Regions from separate parts of the Bradyrhizobium sp. P3_C3 genome, predicted to be linked through region 1. Evidence: predicted binding sites of a transcription regulator. Region 1 holds the regulator's gene; the other holds the start of a gene.
What was found. The regulator LexA, encoded in region 1, represses DNA repair genes until DNA is damaged. The targets are predictions, from matches to a motif close to TGTTCNNNNTGTGTTCNG.
Positions count from the first base shown of each region.

Region 2: the regulator LexA is predicted to act here: its motif matches at 4,951-4,968, upstream of AC1DW2_RS15160 (single-stranded DNA-binding protein).

Region 1 is NZ_JBFUGY010000011.1:14,814-22,142, reverse strand. It holds gene AC1DW2_RS14445 (S41 family peptidase) at 1-299, opposite strand, end outside; gene AC1DW2_RS14440 (alpha-hydroxy acid oxidase) at 607-1,740, shown strand; gene AC1DW2_RS14435 (HAD family hydrolase) at 1,754-2,380, shown strand; gene AC1DW2_RS14430 (hypothetical protein) at 2,578-2,730, shown strand; gene AC1DW2_RS14425 (molybdopterin molybdotransferase MoeA) at 2,962-4,173, shown strand; gene lexA (transcriptional repressor LexA) at 4,350-5,051, shown strand; gene AC1DW2_RS14415 (hypothetical protein) at 5,259-5,489, shown strand; gene AC1DW2_RS14410 (hypothetical protein) at 5,680-6,114, shown strand; gene AC1DW2_RS14405 (GAF domain-containing protein) at 6,339-7,280, shown strand; gene AC1DW2_RS14400 (ComEC/Rec2 family competence protein) at 7,290-7,329, opposite strand, start outside.
Region 2 is NZ_JBFUGY010000011.1:168,532-175,860, forward strand. It holds gene AC1DW2_RS15135 (outer membrane protein) at 156-911, opposite strand; gene AC1DW2_RS15140 (outer membrane protein) at 1,057-1,821, opposite strand; gene AC1DW2_RS15145 (outer membrane protein) at 2,011-2,763, opposite strand; gene AC1DW2_RS15150 (outer membrane protein) at 2,988-3,677, opposite strand; gene AC1DW2_RS15155 (outer membrane protein) at 3,911-4,672, opposite strand; gene AC1DW2_RS15160 (single-stranded DNA-binding protein) at 5,122-5,622, shown strand; gene AC1DW2_RS15165 (DUF2306 domain-containing protein) at 5,824-6,222, shown strand; gene gyrA (DNA gyrase subunit A) at 6,391-7,329, shown strand, end outside.

The DNA.
Region 1 (7,329 bases):
CCGGAGGTGGTCTCCTGCATCTCGGTCCAGGCCTTGTCGTTCATGTAGCGTGAATGTGGGTCGAGCGAGGTCACCATGCCGGTGATCGCACCCTCAATCAGCTTGGAATTGTCGGGCTTCTCGACATAGCTCGCCTTCACCCGCTCGAACACTTCGCCGAACAGATTGAGCCGGGAATAGGCATCATCCGCGCTCGCTGCCGCCCGTGCCGCCCATACTCCACCGTGCGGGCTGGCGACCAGAAGGGTTAGACACGCTCCCGTGAGTGCGCCCAGGGGGAACAGCAGGTTTTTCCGCATGGATAGACTGGCCTTCTTGCTTGGAGCTTTGCTTTGGGCTTGTGAGGCGCCATGCAAATGGCGATCCAGCCCGCTGTTCACAATACCATTCTGGTTTCTTCAAGGCCGGGACGCCACGCTGGCGGGTACATCGTAAAAATCCCTTCGCCCGGGCCTAAACTTTTGGCAACGTTCCGAAACCGTTTCGCGCAACGCGGGAATCGGCCGGCCGGCCCACGCCTCTCAGCTATGCGATTTTAGGATGGTTTTGGAGGGCCGGACACGATAGGCGATGACAATAACGCTTCAAATTCTCGGGAGGACAACAATGAATGACGCGCCCCGCATCCGGCCGGAAAGGAACGTCGAACTCGGCGCCAGCGCCGAGCCATTCCAGAACCTGCACGAATTCATCCGCAAGGCGCGCGCCAACCTCAACCAGAACGCCTGGGACTATATCGTCGGCGCCGCCGAGACCGAGACCACGATGCGCCGCAACCGCATGGCGCTCGACGAGATCGCCTTCCGGCCGCGCGTGCTGCGCGACGTCCGCGAGGTCGACGGCTCGGTCGAGCTGTTCGGACGCAGGATGCGGCTGCCGGTGGTGCTGGCCCCTGTCGGCGCACTGGAGATCTTCGATCCGGATGGCGCGGCGAGCGTCGCCCGCGCCTGCGGCACCTTCGGCGCGGCGCACATGCTGAGCTCGGTGTCCGAGCCCGGCCTGGAGAAGACCGCCGAGGCCGCCCCTGATGCGCTGCGGCTCTATCAACTCTATGTGCGCGGCGACGACGATTTCGTCGCCGATGTCGTCAGCCGGAGCGAGAAGAACGCCTACGCCGCCTTCTGCCTGACCGTTGATACCGCCCATTACAGCCGTCGCGAACGTGACATTGCCAAGCGCTATGTTCGCGAGAGCCGCCTGCGCGCCACCGGCGGCGATTACCAGAAGGGCCTGGAGTGGCGGACCGTGAAGATGATCAAGGACAAGTTCAAGATCCCGCTCATCCTGAAGGGCATCGCCACCGCCGAGGACGCCCGGATCGCGGTCGATCACGGCGTGGAGTGGATCTACGTCTCCAACCATGGCGGCCGCCAGCTCGATCACGGCCGCGGTGCCATGCATGTGCTGCCCGAGATCGTCGACGCCGTGAAGGGACGCGCCAAGATCATGGTCGACGGCGGCTTCTGCCGCGGCACCGACATCGTGAAGGCGATCGCGGCGGGCGCGGACATGGTCGGCATCGGCCGGCTGCAATGCTGGGCATTGGCCGCGGCCGGCGAGGCCGGCGTGAGGCGAACGCTGGAGCTGCTCGAGGACGAGGTGCTGCGCTGCCTCGGCCTCTTGGGCGCCACCTCGTTCGCCGAGGTCGACAAGTCCTGCCTGCACCAGGCGACCGCAACGAATGCGCCGAGCGTGTTCAGCGCGTTCCCGCTGTTCGACCACGACCCCTATCGATATTGAGTGAAAGGATGCAATGAGCTCGCTCTCTCCCGGCAGCGCGGACGCGCTCCTGTTCGATCTCGGGCGCGTCGTGCTCGACATCGATTTCTCCAAGGCGATCGCCTGCTGGGCGGGACATGCCGGCTGCAAGCCGGAAGCCATCGTCGCGCGCTATGTGCGGGACAGCGAAGCCTACCGGCTGCACGAGGTCGGCAAGATCAGCGACGAGGCCTATTTTGACTCGCTGCGTGTCGCGCTCGGGATCGGCATCTCGGACGCGCAGTTCCTGGAGGGCTGGAACGCAATCTTCGCCGGCGAGATGCCCGATATCGCCGAGCTGCTGCCGCGCGCGGCGAAGCAGTTGCCGCTCTACGCCTTCTCCAACACCAACCGGCCGCATGTGGACCACTTCTCGAAGGAATATGCCGGCCTGCTCGGCCATTTCCGCGAGCTGTATCTGTCGTCCAGCATCGGCCTGCGCAAACCGGACCTGGAGGCCTTCGACCATGTCGTGGCCGCGATCGGCGTGCCGGCGAACCGCATCGTGTTCTTCGACGATCTTGCCGAGAACATCGAAGGAGCGCGGTCGCGCGGCCTGACCACGGTCCACGTGACCTCGCCCCGCGACGTCGGGAACGCCCTCAAGGCGCTCGGAATCTGATCTCTGGCCGGCAAGCCGACGGGCCGCGAATGGAACTATTCTGCCCGGGGGCAAGGAACCAAAACCCTTTGTGCATTTTTATACAGAGTTCCCGGAACGATTGCCCCTCTCAGGACTCATGAGTCCGTTGGGAATTCTACATCGGGCTTATCATCGTGTTAGGCAAAACCTACCTTACCAAGCAGGCCTCTCTGCTGATGAAATTCGCCAGAACCACCTCGGATTCTGACCTTTCCGCAAAACTGATCAGCAAGGCCGCCGACCTGAAATCCCAGGCCGACCCGCTGCCTGACAAGGATCAGGGCCCCGCAGCGCCGGACGTCAGTCCGTACAAGCAGCCGGGGGGCTGACCGATGCTGGCCGTGGCTCTCGTCTTTCTCGTCCTCGCCATGGCCATCCTCGTACCGGTCTGTCTCGCCTTCTGGATCATGCCGGGGCGGACTTGATGCTCACCCTTCATCGCAGAGCGGATGACGCAGGATAAATCATCCTGCGCGGCCACTGTTTTGCCTCTGCGCCTGCACTCGGCTAGAACTCTCGCCGCCGATTTGCCCGAACGGGCCCAGCAGGAGTTTTCACCCGTGGCCCTGATGCCGGTTTCCGACGCGCTCGCCGCGGTGCTGGCGGGCGCAGAGCCGTTGCCTGAAGAGATGATCGCGCTCGACGCAGCCTTCCACCGCGTGCTCGCGCGCGATGTCGCGGCGCGGCGCACGCAGCCGCCGCAGGCGATGTCGGCAATGGACGGCTATGCGGTGCGCGCGGTCGATGCGGCGAAGATCGACTCCCAGCTCACCCTGATCGGCGAGGTCGCGGCGGGCCGCCCGTTTGCGGGATCGATCGGCGCCGGCGAGGCCGTGCGTATCTTCACCGGCGGTGTCGTTCCCGATGACGCTGATGCGGTCGTGATCCAGGAGGACACGATCGCGGACGGCAAGCGCATCACCATCAAGGAAGCCGCCGTAACGGGGCGGCACATCCGCCCCGCCGGCGTCGACTTCTCGGAAGGCGACGTGCTGCTGCGCAAAGGGGCCCGGCTCACCGATCGCGACCTCGCGCTCGCCGCCGGCATGAATTACCCGCAACTGCCAGTCCGGCGACGCCCGAAGGTCGCGATCCTCGCCACCGGCGACGAGCTGGTGATGCCGGGTACGACGCCGGGCCACGGCCAGATCGTCTATTCCAACGGCTACGCCCTGCACGCGCTCGCCCGCAGCGAGGGCGCCGATACCATCGACCTCGGCGTTGCCGCCGATACGCTGGAGGCCACCACGGCCGGCATCGGCCGCGCGCGGGAGAGCGGCGCGGACATCCTGATCACGACCGGCGGCGCCTCTGTCGGCGACCACGATCTGGTCCAGCAGGCGCTGAGGGACGAAGGTATCTCGATGGCGTTCTGGAAGATCGCGATGCGGCCGGGCAAGCCGATGATGCACGGGCGGCTCGGCGCGATGCGCGTGATCGGCCTGCCCGGCAATCCCGTGTCATCCTACGTTTGCGGCTTCCTGTTCATGGTGCCGTTGATTCGCGCGCTTTCGGGCCGTTCGATGATTCATCACCGCCGCGAACGCGCGGTGCTCGGCCGCGATGTCGGCGCCAATGACCAGCGCGAGGATTACCTGCGCGCATGCCTCGAGCTGCGCGACGACGGCACACTCCTCGCCCTTCCGGTCAATCACCAGGATTCCTCGCTGCTTGCGAATCTCGCTGCGGCACAGGCACTTCTCGTGCGCGCGCCATTCGCGTCGAAGGCCGAAGCCGGCACGCCTTGCGAGGTCTTGCGGCTGCCCGTCTGAGCGCTTCGTTCGCGTGCGTTCCGCGAACTTTGTCGCGTTCACGGTAAATTAAGCAGTTGCGGAACATGTATCGAACATATAGTGTCCGTTCATGATTTGTTTCGAGAATGTAGCGGCTTACTGCTGAATTCAGCGTCTCGGAATCGAACGACATCAACCGGGGGATTTTGGTCGAGATGTTAACGCGCAAACAATACGAGCTCCTGCGGTTCATCAGCGAACGGCTGAAGGAAAGCGGCGTGCCGCCCTCCTTCGATGAGATGAAGGACGCGCTCGACCTGCGCTCGAAATCGGGCATCCATCGCCTGATCACCGCGCTCGAGGAGCGCGGCTTCATCCGGCGCTTGCCCAACCGCGCCCGCGCCATCGAGGTGATCAAGCTGCCCGAGCTTCAGGCCGCCGCCGGCAGCCGCCGCGGCTTCACGCCGAGCGTCATCGAAGGCAATCTCGGCAAGGTCCGCACGACGTCCAGCCCGCCGGCGGACGAGGGCGAGCGCCCCGTCGCGGTGCCCGTGATGGGCCGCATTGCGGCCGGCACGCCGATCGAGGCCTTGCAGACCCGCAGCCACACCATCAGCGTACCGCCTGACATGCTCGGCTCGGGCGAACATTACGCGCTCGAAGTGCGCGGCGATTCCATGGTCGAGGCCGGCATCCTCGACGGCGACATGGCGCTGATCCAGCGCAACGAGAGCGCCGATACCGGCGATATCGTGGTGGCGCTGATCGACGACGAGGAAGCAACCCTGAAGCGCTTCCGCCGCCGCGGCGCCTCGATCGCGCTCGAGCCCGCTAATGCGGCCTATGAGGTCCGCATTCTGCCGCCCAACCGGGTGAAGATCCAGGGCAAGCTGATCGGGCTGTACCGGAAGTATTGATACCGGACGTGCCGGTATCGGTTATTGGGCGCCCCGCGCGCTTTCGATCGGCATCGCCGATCCGAGATTGGAGCGGACGATTGTCCGCTTCCGCTGGATAGTCTTTCTGGTTTCGCGCAGATTATCCGGCCCCTCCTCCAGCGGTAAATCCTCGGCACGCMGCACGAAGCAGCCCTGCTTCGCGGCCTTCAGGTTCGAGGAGAAGTCATGCGCCGGATCGTTCTGAGCACAATTGCTGTGGCGCTGATCGCAGCATCAGCGTCGCAAGCCTTGGACGTACAAGCCTTGGCCGTGCAAGCCTTGGCCGCGCAATCGCGGCCCCATGTCCGCAAGGACACCGCCGTGAGCGAGCAAGTCCGCAAGGCCAGCGGCACCATCGACCGACCGTCGCGGCCGGGCTGGCAATATTCCGGCTGGTCGGCGCCTGCGGGGCGCTGACACGCGCCTGCAATGCAAAGGGGCGGGCTTTGTTCCTGGTGGATTCGGGAAAGTTAATGTGATTGCGGCCTGCGGCGGCGAGCCGTAGATTTGCCTACAACCCGGCAGAACGTTTGGTATTTCCACTCTGATAGAGGCCTGCGCCTCGATTAAGAGACGTGGGTCGCTATCCCTGCATGAGGAGCACCCGATGTGTGACTACAGCCTGCATGCCGTCGCGTCGCGTCCCGCCGAAGTCGGCGAGACGATCGTCACGACAACCTTCCGCGGCACCTCGACGCGCGGCTTTGCCTCCGCGGCCGATCCGACCGTCGCGGTCTGCCTGCTCCCGGGGACGGAGCTCGCCTTCGCCGACAACGTCCGCTACGACAATCGCTGGATCTGGACGCGCACCGTCAATTCGCGCGTCGGCAAGTTCGGCAAGATCGATCCGCACATTCCCGATCGCCATCATGATGCGATCGAATTCCCCGACGGCAAATCCGTGCTGGTGACGCAGCTGGTCGAAGGCCAGCGTGCGACCGTGCTGCAGCTACCGGTGACCCAGCCGCTCGGCGAGCGCGAGCACAAGCCGCAGACCATCACCGACAGCCGGACAACCATCACCCGCCTGCCGATCGGCTGATGCAGCCATTCCCGGCCGGCAGGTCGGGCCAGGATTGAAAATCGCCATCGCCGGCCGAGGCCGGCGAGATGGTGTCGTTTGTGTCCCGCGAAACTCCATCGGGCGGACCAAGCCGTGGCGTCTCCCACCGCACGAAGTTTGCGCTGTCCTGCCTGAATTTTGAACGTCCGTTCCGCAGCCAAATGGCCGATGCTTGGTGCGGCTTGAGACGGCGGGCACGTTCGATGAAGACCTTCATTCGCGTCGTTGAACTCTGGGTGCCTGACCGCACGCGCATGCGGCTGGAATTCGGCGGCGGCCTCTACGGCGAAGGGTTGTCCGCGTTTAGGGACGTGAGCGAGGATCTGCACTTCGGATATGACGAGGGGCTTCCCGGCAAGGCCTGGGCCGGCGGCCACCCCGTGATCCTCACCAGATTCACCGATTCCTATTTCAAGCGGACCGATCAGGCCATCGCCGCCGGGCTGACCTGCGGCGTGGCGGTGCCGGTGTTTTCAGGCGAATTCCTGCAAGCCGTCATGGTGCTGTTCTGCGGCGACGACGAGGCCCATGTCGGCGCGATCGAGCTCTGGCACAACGATGCCGAAACCTCCCACGAGATGGGGCTCGTCGACGGCTATTACGGCACCGCCGACATGTTCGAATTCAACTCCCGCCACACCAGATTTCCGCGTGGCTTCGGCCTGCCCGGCCGCATCTGGAAAGCCGGCCTGCCGCTGGTCATCAAGGATCTGCACGATGCCAGGAGTTTTCTGCGCTGGGAGGACGCCGCCAAGGTCGGAATCAATCTCGGCGTCGGCGTTCCCTACCGGGCCGGCACCGATCAGACCTGGGTGCTGACATTTCTCTCCGCGCAGGCGACCCCGATTGCGCGACGCTTCGAGATCTGGGTCCCGGACGAGGCCCGTTCGGCGCTGGTCTTCCGCGCCGGCGATTGCAGCGCGCAGACCGACCTCGCCGCGCTCTATGCGACGAAATCCATCGCCAAAGGCGAAGGCAGCATCGGCGGGGCCTGGGCCACCGGCATGCCCGCACTCAACGACGATCTCGCGCGTGACGGCTCGGTCGCGGCCTTGCAGGCCAGCGCCTCTGGACTGAGCCAGATGGTCGTCCTGCCGGTGATCGGCAACGCCAGGCTCGACGCCGTGCTGGCCTGGTATCTGTAACCCATCCGCTCAATCCTCGGCCTGTAGGTCGGCTTCCGATGGCGTCGCG
Region 2 (7,329 bases), 150 kb from region 1:
CGGATTGTTGGCGCGCTGGCGGCATCTGGCAGGAGCGGGGCGCCCGGAACATGCGAAGGGCCGGCGCGAGGCCAGCCCTTCGTTCGCGTTTGAATGCGGATTTGGGGCAATCCGCACATGATCAGGACTTGGAGGTTCCTGTGGGAAGCTTTGTCTCAGTATTTGGCGACGACCGGGCCGCCCCAGCGGTAATTGATGCGGATCAGGCCCATGTCGATATCCTGGCCGATCCTGTCGGTGCGCGGGGCGAAGCCGCCGACGAGCGTTGCGAAGTCGGCGCTGTGATGGCCGAGGAAGACATGGTTGTACTCGCCGCCGACCGACCAGTTCTCCGCAAAGCCCCATTCCACGCCGATGCCGATGGTGTAGCCCCAGCGGGTCTGGTTGACGCTGTTGAACACCGCGGCCGGGACGCCGGGGACGAAGGTGTCGTACTTGTCGTGCGCCACCGCGGCGCCAGCCTTGCCATAGAAGAGCAGGTTGCTGACGGCGTAGCCCATCTGGCCCGTGAACAGGCCGAAGCTGTCGATCTTGGTCTGGTTGGTGAACAGCGGCAGCGCCACGCTGACATTGCTGCCCTTGAAGTCGGCCCAGTTGCCCTGGCCCTCGATGCCGAACACCCAGCGCGACTTCTGCCAGCGATAGCCGAGTTGTCCGCCGACTGTGCCACCGCCCGCATTGTGACAGCCTTCGCCAACGGCCGGATCGACAGCGATGCCGAGCGCGCGGGTCACGCCCCAGCAGGCATGGGCCAAGCCGCCGCCGCCGTTGATGCCGGCATAGATGCCGCTCCAGTCGTAGAGGGGAACGGCGGCCGCCGGTGCCTTGTAGATCGGGAGATCGGCGGCGGTAGCCGGCGCGACCGCGCCGAGTGCGAACAGGCTGACCGCAGCCAGCATCCACGTCTTCATGTCACGTCCCCAACTCGCCAAAGCCATATGCGGACGCCTTGCGCGCGCCTCACGACTCCAAGACGGTTGGGTGCATCCTCGCGCGAAAACAAAAAGGCCGGCGCAAGGCCGGCCTTTTGTAACGCGATGGCGTCGGAGGCGAAGATCAGTATTTGGCGATGAGGGGGCCGCCGAACCTGTAACTGACGCGGGCCGTTGCAATGTCAACGTCCTGGCGGATCCGATCGGCGCGCGAGAGCGTGCCGTTGTTGAACGTAAAGCGGTTGTCGCGCGATCCCATGAAGCCGTGCACATAATCGACGCCGACCACGATGTTGGGCGTTACGCCGAAATCGAGGCCAGCACCAACCGCTCCGCCCCAGCGCGTTTCATTCGCCCTGTCGAACACGAAGCCGGTGGCGGTGGTGAAGCCTTCGTATTTGTCGCTCACAACCATCGCACCACCCTTCGCGTAGAGCAGCACATTGCTCCAGGCGTAGCCGACCTGGCCGGTCACGAGACCGAAGGCGTTGATCTTCGAGCGGTCTGAGCCGACGCCGCCGGCAGCCAGGCTCGGTCCATTGGAGCCGGTAAGGTGAGCCCAGTCGCCCTGGCCTTCCACGCCGAACACCCACGACGCGCTTTGCCAGCGAAAGCCGGCCTGGCCGCCGGCCACGCCGCCGGTCGCGGTGTGGCAGCCCTCCGATGCGGGGGGAGTGACCGGCGCACCGAGGATGTTGGTGACGATGTCCCAGCAATTATGGCTCCAGCCGCCACCACCGTTGGCGCCGATGTAGAAGCCGCTCCAATCGTAGACCGCGGCGATCATCGGGGCAGGAGCTTTGGTGTAGGGCCTCGCCGCCAGATCGGCCGCCGAGACGGACGTGGTCATCGCGACTATGCCGGCGGCGGCAAGCATAAACTTGTTCAAGGCGGACCCCCCAAGGCCAAAGTTGTTGCGATCTTCGATACAACCTTTGAGGTGCGACAGTCTGTCACCGGAGGGTCACAACGCCCCGAAAAATGGAACTTGTCCGCAAGCGCTCGCGCCGTATGCGCGAAAACAAAAAGGCCGGCGCAAGGCCGGCCTTTCGTAACGTGATGGCGTCGCAGGCGAAGCTTAGTACTTCGCCACGACCGGGCCGCCGAAGGTGTAGTTCAGGCGAACGGTGCCCATGTCGACGTCCTGCTTGATACGGTCGATGCGGTCGTTGAAACCGATAAACGTAAAGCTGACATTGCGGCGGCCCATGAACAGATGGTCGTATTCGATCGCAACGGACCAGTTCGGCGCGAAACCGAATTCGAGGCCGGTGCCGACGGCGCCGCCCCAGCGCGTCTCGCTTGCGCTGTCGAGGACAACGCCGCCGATTAGACCGTTGTACTTGGCGTGCGTGACGGCCGCGCCGCCCTTCACGTACCAGAGCACGTTGTTCCAGGCATAGCCGACCTGGCCGGTGAACAAGCCAATCCCATCGATCTTGGTCTGGTTGACCAGCGGGGGCGGGGCAAGCACCAAGCTCGTATTCGAACCCTTCAGGTTGGCCCAGTCGCCCTGGGCTTCAAGGCCGAACACCCAGTTGGCCGACTGCCAGCGATAACCGACCTGGCCGCCGACGACGCCGCCGGTCGCATTGTGACAGCCTTCAGCCGTGTCCGGACCCGCAATGCCGAAGATGTTGTTGACGTCCCAGCAGTTGCGGCTCGAGGCGCCGCCGCCGTTGATGCCGAGATAGAAGCCGGACCAGTTGTAGATCGAGGCCACAGCAATGGGCGCCTTGGTGTAGGGGCGGGCCGCCAAATCGGCCGCCGAGGCGGGAGCCAACGCGCTGAGTGCGAACAGACTGGCCGAGGCCAGCAAAACCTTCTTCATTTCAATTCCCCAGTTTCGTTTCTCTTTGTCGGCGAAAAACGGCCGACCCAATGACCCAATCGATGTCATTGCTCTACACCATTGAAGCCGAAGGTTGTGTCACCGGGATGCCACAGCTCTCCCCGAAAAACGTTGGGAATCGGTTGGCCTGGATCTGGACGCGCGAAAACAAAAAGGCCGGCGCAAGGCCGGCCTTTCGTAACGCGGTGCGTTGGAAGCGAAGCTCAGTACTTCGCGACCACCGGGCCCCCGAAGTGATAGTTCACGCCGACCTGCACGGTGTGGAAGTTGAGCGTGCCGGTGGGCAGGGCGCCCGAGAAGTAGGTCTCGCCGCCGAGGCTGCGATAGAGGTACTCGCCCTTGACCGACCACTGCGGAGCGAAGAACGCCTCGACGCCCGCACCGACGGTCCAGCCGGAGTGCCACTTGCTGTCCGACGCGGTCAAGCCGAGAGCGGAGAGGCTGATCTTGTTGTCGATCCAGGCGTAGCCGCCGGTGCCGTAGAACAGGACCTGATTGACGGCGTAGCCGATACGGCCGCGCACGGTGCCCATGGCATCGGTCTTCGAGCTCGCCGTGGCGGTCACAACGCCGAATCCGGGAACAACAGTGGCGCCGGTCGCCGAAGCGCTGACGTCAGCCCAGGAACCATCAGCCTCGACGCCGAACACGACGTTGCCGGTCTGCCAGTTGTAGCCGGCGGTGCCGCCGACGAAGCCACCCTTCATCTTCGGGTCGCCGGAACCGTTTTCCCAGGCGCCGCCGCCGACGATACCGAGGTAGAAGCCGGTCCAGTTGTAGACCGAGGCCACCGCCACCGGAGCCTTGGTGTAGGGGCGCGCCGCGAGATCAGCGGCCGAAGCCGGAGCAGCGAGAGCGAACAAACAGGCCGAAGCCAACAAAACCTTCTTCATTTTCAAACTAATCCCAGTCCCGGTTTCTGTTTTTGCCTTCCGTGCGTTCGGAAGGACATCGGACGCCGTGGTCCAACTGATGTCGTGCTTACACCAGCAAAGCCGCAAGTTGTGTCTCCTAAAAGCCACAATAATCGCAAAACGTAACGGTGACTGACCTATAATTCCCGTTGCCCACGCAAAAAGGCCGGCGCGAGGCCGGCCTTTGATTTCCAAGCGATTTCAGAGGGATGTCAGTATCTTGCGATCATCGGACCGCCCCAGCGATAGTTCACGCGGACGAGGCCGATATCGACGTCCTGGCTGATGCGATCGGAGCGTGTGGCGACGCCGAGCGGGGCGAAATTGCCGGATCCGGTGAAGCCGATGGTGCGGTTGCCGAGGAAGATGTGGTCGTATTCGAAACCCACGGTCCAGTTCGGGGCGAATCCGAACTCGACGCCCGCACCCACGGTGCCGCCCCAACGGGTCTCGTTGGCCCGGTCGAACTCGAGGCCGCTGGCGACGTCGAAGCTGCGGTAGCGATCGCTGACGACGGCGCCGCCGCCCTTCACGTAGACCAGGACGTTGTTCCAGGCGTAACCGACCTGACCGGTAATCAGGCCGAAGGCGTTGATCTTCGAACGATCGCGCAGGCCGCTGATTGCACTGATGTTGTCACCCGAGAAATCGGCCCAGTTGCCCTGGCCTTCGAAGCCGAACACCCAGTTGGCTGACTGCCAGCGGTAGCCGACCTGGCCGCCGACCGTGCCGCCGGTCGCGTTGTGGCAGCCTTCGCCTACGAGAACGCCACCGCCGATATCGACGTCCCAGCACTTGTGGCTGGTGCCGCCGCCGCCGTTGATACCGATGTAGAAGCCGCTCCAGTCGTAGATGGTCGCGATCATCGGTGCCGGAGCCTTGGTGTACGGACGCGCAGCGAGATCTGCCGCGCTTGCGGGAGCCGACAGCCCCAACGCGATTGCACCAATAGTACCAATCAAAATCTTATTCATTGCAGTCCCCCCAGTTTCTGACCGCTTTTCGAAGTCCCCGAAGCGGCTGATCAGGCGCGACGCCTACAAGAATCTAATTCCGCGGCAAGCGTAGCTTAGGCGGGAGGCGGAGTCCGTCTCCGGAATGCAACAGTCGGGCGGCATCTGAACTGCTTCTAACTTGATGAATGTTAAGCTGTTTCGCCGTCCTCAGGAATTCGGGGAAATTCCATTTGGCGCAGGCCGTCTTTGTGCAGCGCGGTGTCGTCTTGCCAGCGCAACAAGGTGAGGGGTGTCATAAGAACAAATCTGGAACGAACCGGCCAGGGGTGCTATATGTGGGGATAAGTGGAGGGGTGACGGGCCGATCCGTCCGCGCAAGCGTATAGGGTCGCGTCAACAGGTTGCAGAGGACGCGGGCGCGTCCCGGGCCTTCTAAAATTCAGTGGCATTCGGAGTGGAGAGCGGCGATGGCGGGAAGCGTCAACAAGGTCATTCTGGTTGGAAATCTCGGCAAGGATCCCGAAATCCGCCGCACCCAGGACGGGCGGCCGATCGCGAATTTGAGCATCGCCACCTCGGAGACCTGGCGCGACAAGAACAGCGGCGAGCGCAAGGAAAAGACCGAGTGGCATCGCGTCGTGATCTTCAATGAAGGGCTCTGCAAGGTCGCCGAGCAGTACCTGAAGAAGGGCGCGAAGGTTTACATCGAGGGCGCGCTCCAGACCCGCAAATGGACCGACCAGAGCGGCGCCGAGAAGTACTCCACCGAGGTCGTGCTCCAGGGCTTCAACTCGACCCTGACGATGCTCGATGGCCGCGGCGGCGGCGGTGGAGGCGGCAGCTTCGGCGACGAGCCGGGCGGCGATTTCGGCTCCTCCGGTCCCGTCAGCAGCGCGCCGCGCCGCGCTGTGGCCGCCGGCGGCGGTGGCGGCCGCAACAGCGACATGGACGACGACATCCCGTTCTGAGGCGAGCGGGGCGCTTCGCCCCTGATGTCACCTTGCTCGCGTAGAGCGACAGGATTCCTTACCAATTGGCGGGCAAAGCTCGGTTTTTGCGGGCTTGCCTCATGTGCTGCCTCAAGCTTTTGACGAGGCGCGATGTGAATGGTATTAACTTGATGTTAATCCTATTCACATGGGTCGGCCGTCGATCGGAGAAAGCCCTGCATGAGCGTTGCGCCGCTGCTTGAGGCTGCTCCAGCGATCCCGCTGCACGCCTTTGCCGCCATGGCCGCCTTCGTGCTCGGCCTTGTCCAGTTTGCCGCCCCCAAGGGCACGCTGCCGCACCGGACGATCGGCTGGATCTGGGTGGGGCTCATGGCGGTCGTTGCGGCATCGTCGTTCTGGATCCACCAGATCCGCCTGGTCGGGCCGTTCAGCCCGATCCATCTCCTATCGATCTTCACGCTGGTGATGCTACCGCTCGCGGTGTGGCGGGCGCATACCCATCGGGTCGCCGATCACCGGCGCATCATGATCATGACGTTCATCGGCGCGCTCGTCATTGCCGGGCTGTTCACGCTCGTGCCTGGACGGATCATGCACCGGGTGATTTTCGGAGCCTAGGACGTGGTTCTCGGCGGCCCATTCCGGCTTCGCTCGAGGCAGTGGTGCTGAGCTCGTAAGTCTCTGGAAAAACAGTCGGAAAAACCGCTTCCCTAGACCTCGCAAGGGTGGTTATCAGGGGGGCGATGCGCTATATGATTCCCAGATAAAATCTCACCGGATTTCCCCTTGGCTGACGACGACAACAAGCCCGGCGACCAGCCGGCGCAACCCTCGGACATTCGTCCCGTTTCCATCTACGAGGAGATGAAGAAGTCCTACCTCGATTACGCGATGAGCGTGATCGTGGCGCGTGCGCTGCCCGATGCGCGCGACGGGTTGAAGCCGGTTCATCGCCGCATCCTCTACTCGATGAACGAGCAGGGGCACACGCCCGACAAGAAGTACGTCAAGTCGGCGCGCGTGGTCGGTGACGTCATCGGTAAATATCATCCGCATGGCGACCAGTCGATCTACGACGCCATGGTCCGGATGGCGCAGGACTTCTCGATGCGCGTGCCGCTCATCGACGGCCAGGGCAATTTCGGCTCGGTCGACGGCGATCCCCCGGCCGCCTATCGGTACACCGAAGCGCGACTGACGAAGGTGGCGTTGGCTCTGCTGGCCGACATCGACAAGGACACCGTCGACTTCCAGCCGAACTACGACAACAACGAAACCGAGCCGTCGGTCCTGCCGGCCAAGTTCCCGAACCTCCTCGTCAACGGGGCGGGCGGCATCGCGGTCGGCATGGCGACCAACATCCCGCCGCACAATCTCGGCGAGGTCATCGACGCCTGTGTCGCGTTGATCGACAATCCCGCACTTACGATCGAAGAGCTCATCAACATCGTTCCGGGACCGGATTTCCCGACCGGCGGCGTCATTCTCGGACGCGCGGGCATCCGCGCCGCCTACCACCTCGGCCGCGGCTCCATCGTCATGCGCGGCAAGGTCGCGATCGAGACCATCCGCAAGGAGCGCGAGGCGATCATCATCACCGAGATTCCCTACCAGGTGAACAAGGCGACGATGGTCGAGCGCATCGCCGAGCTGGTCAAGGAAAAGAAGATCGAGGGAATCGGCGACCTGCGCGATGAATCCGACCGCGACGGCTACCGTGTTGTG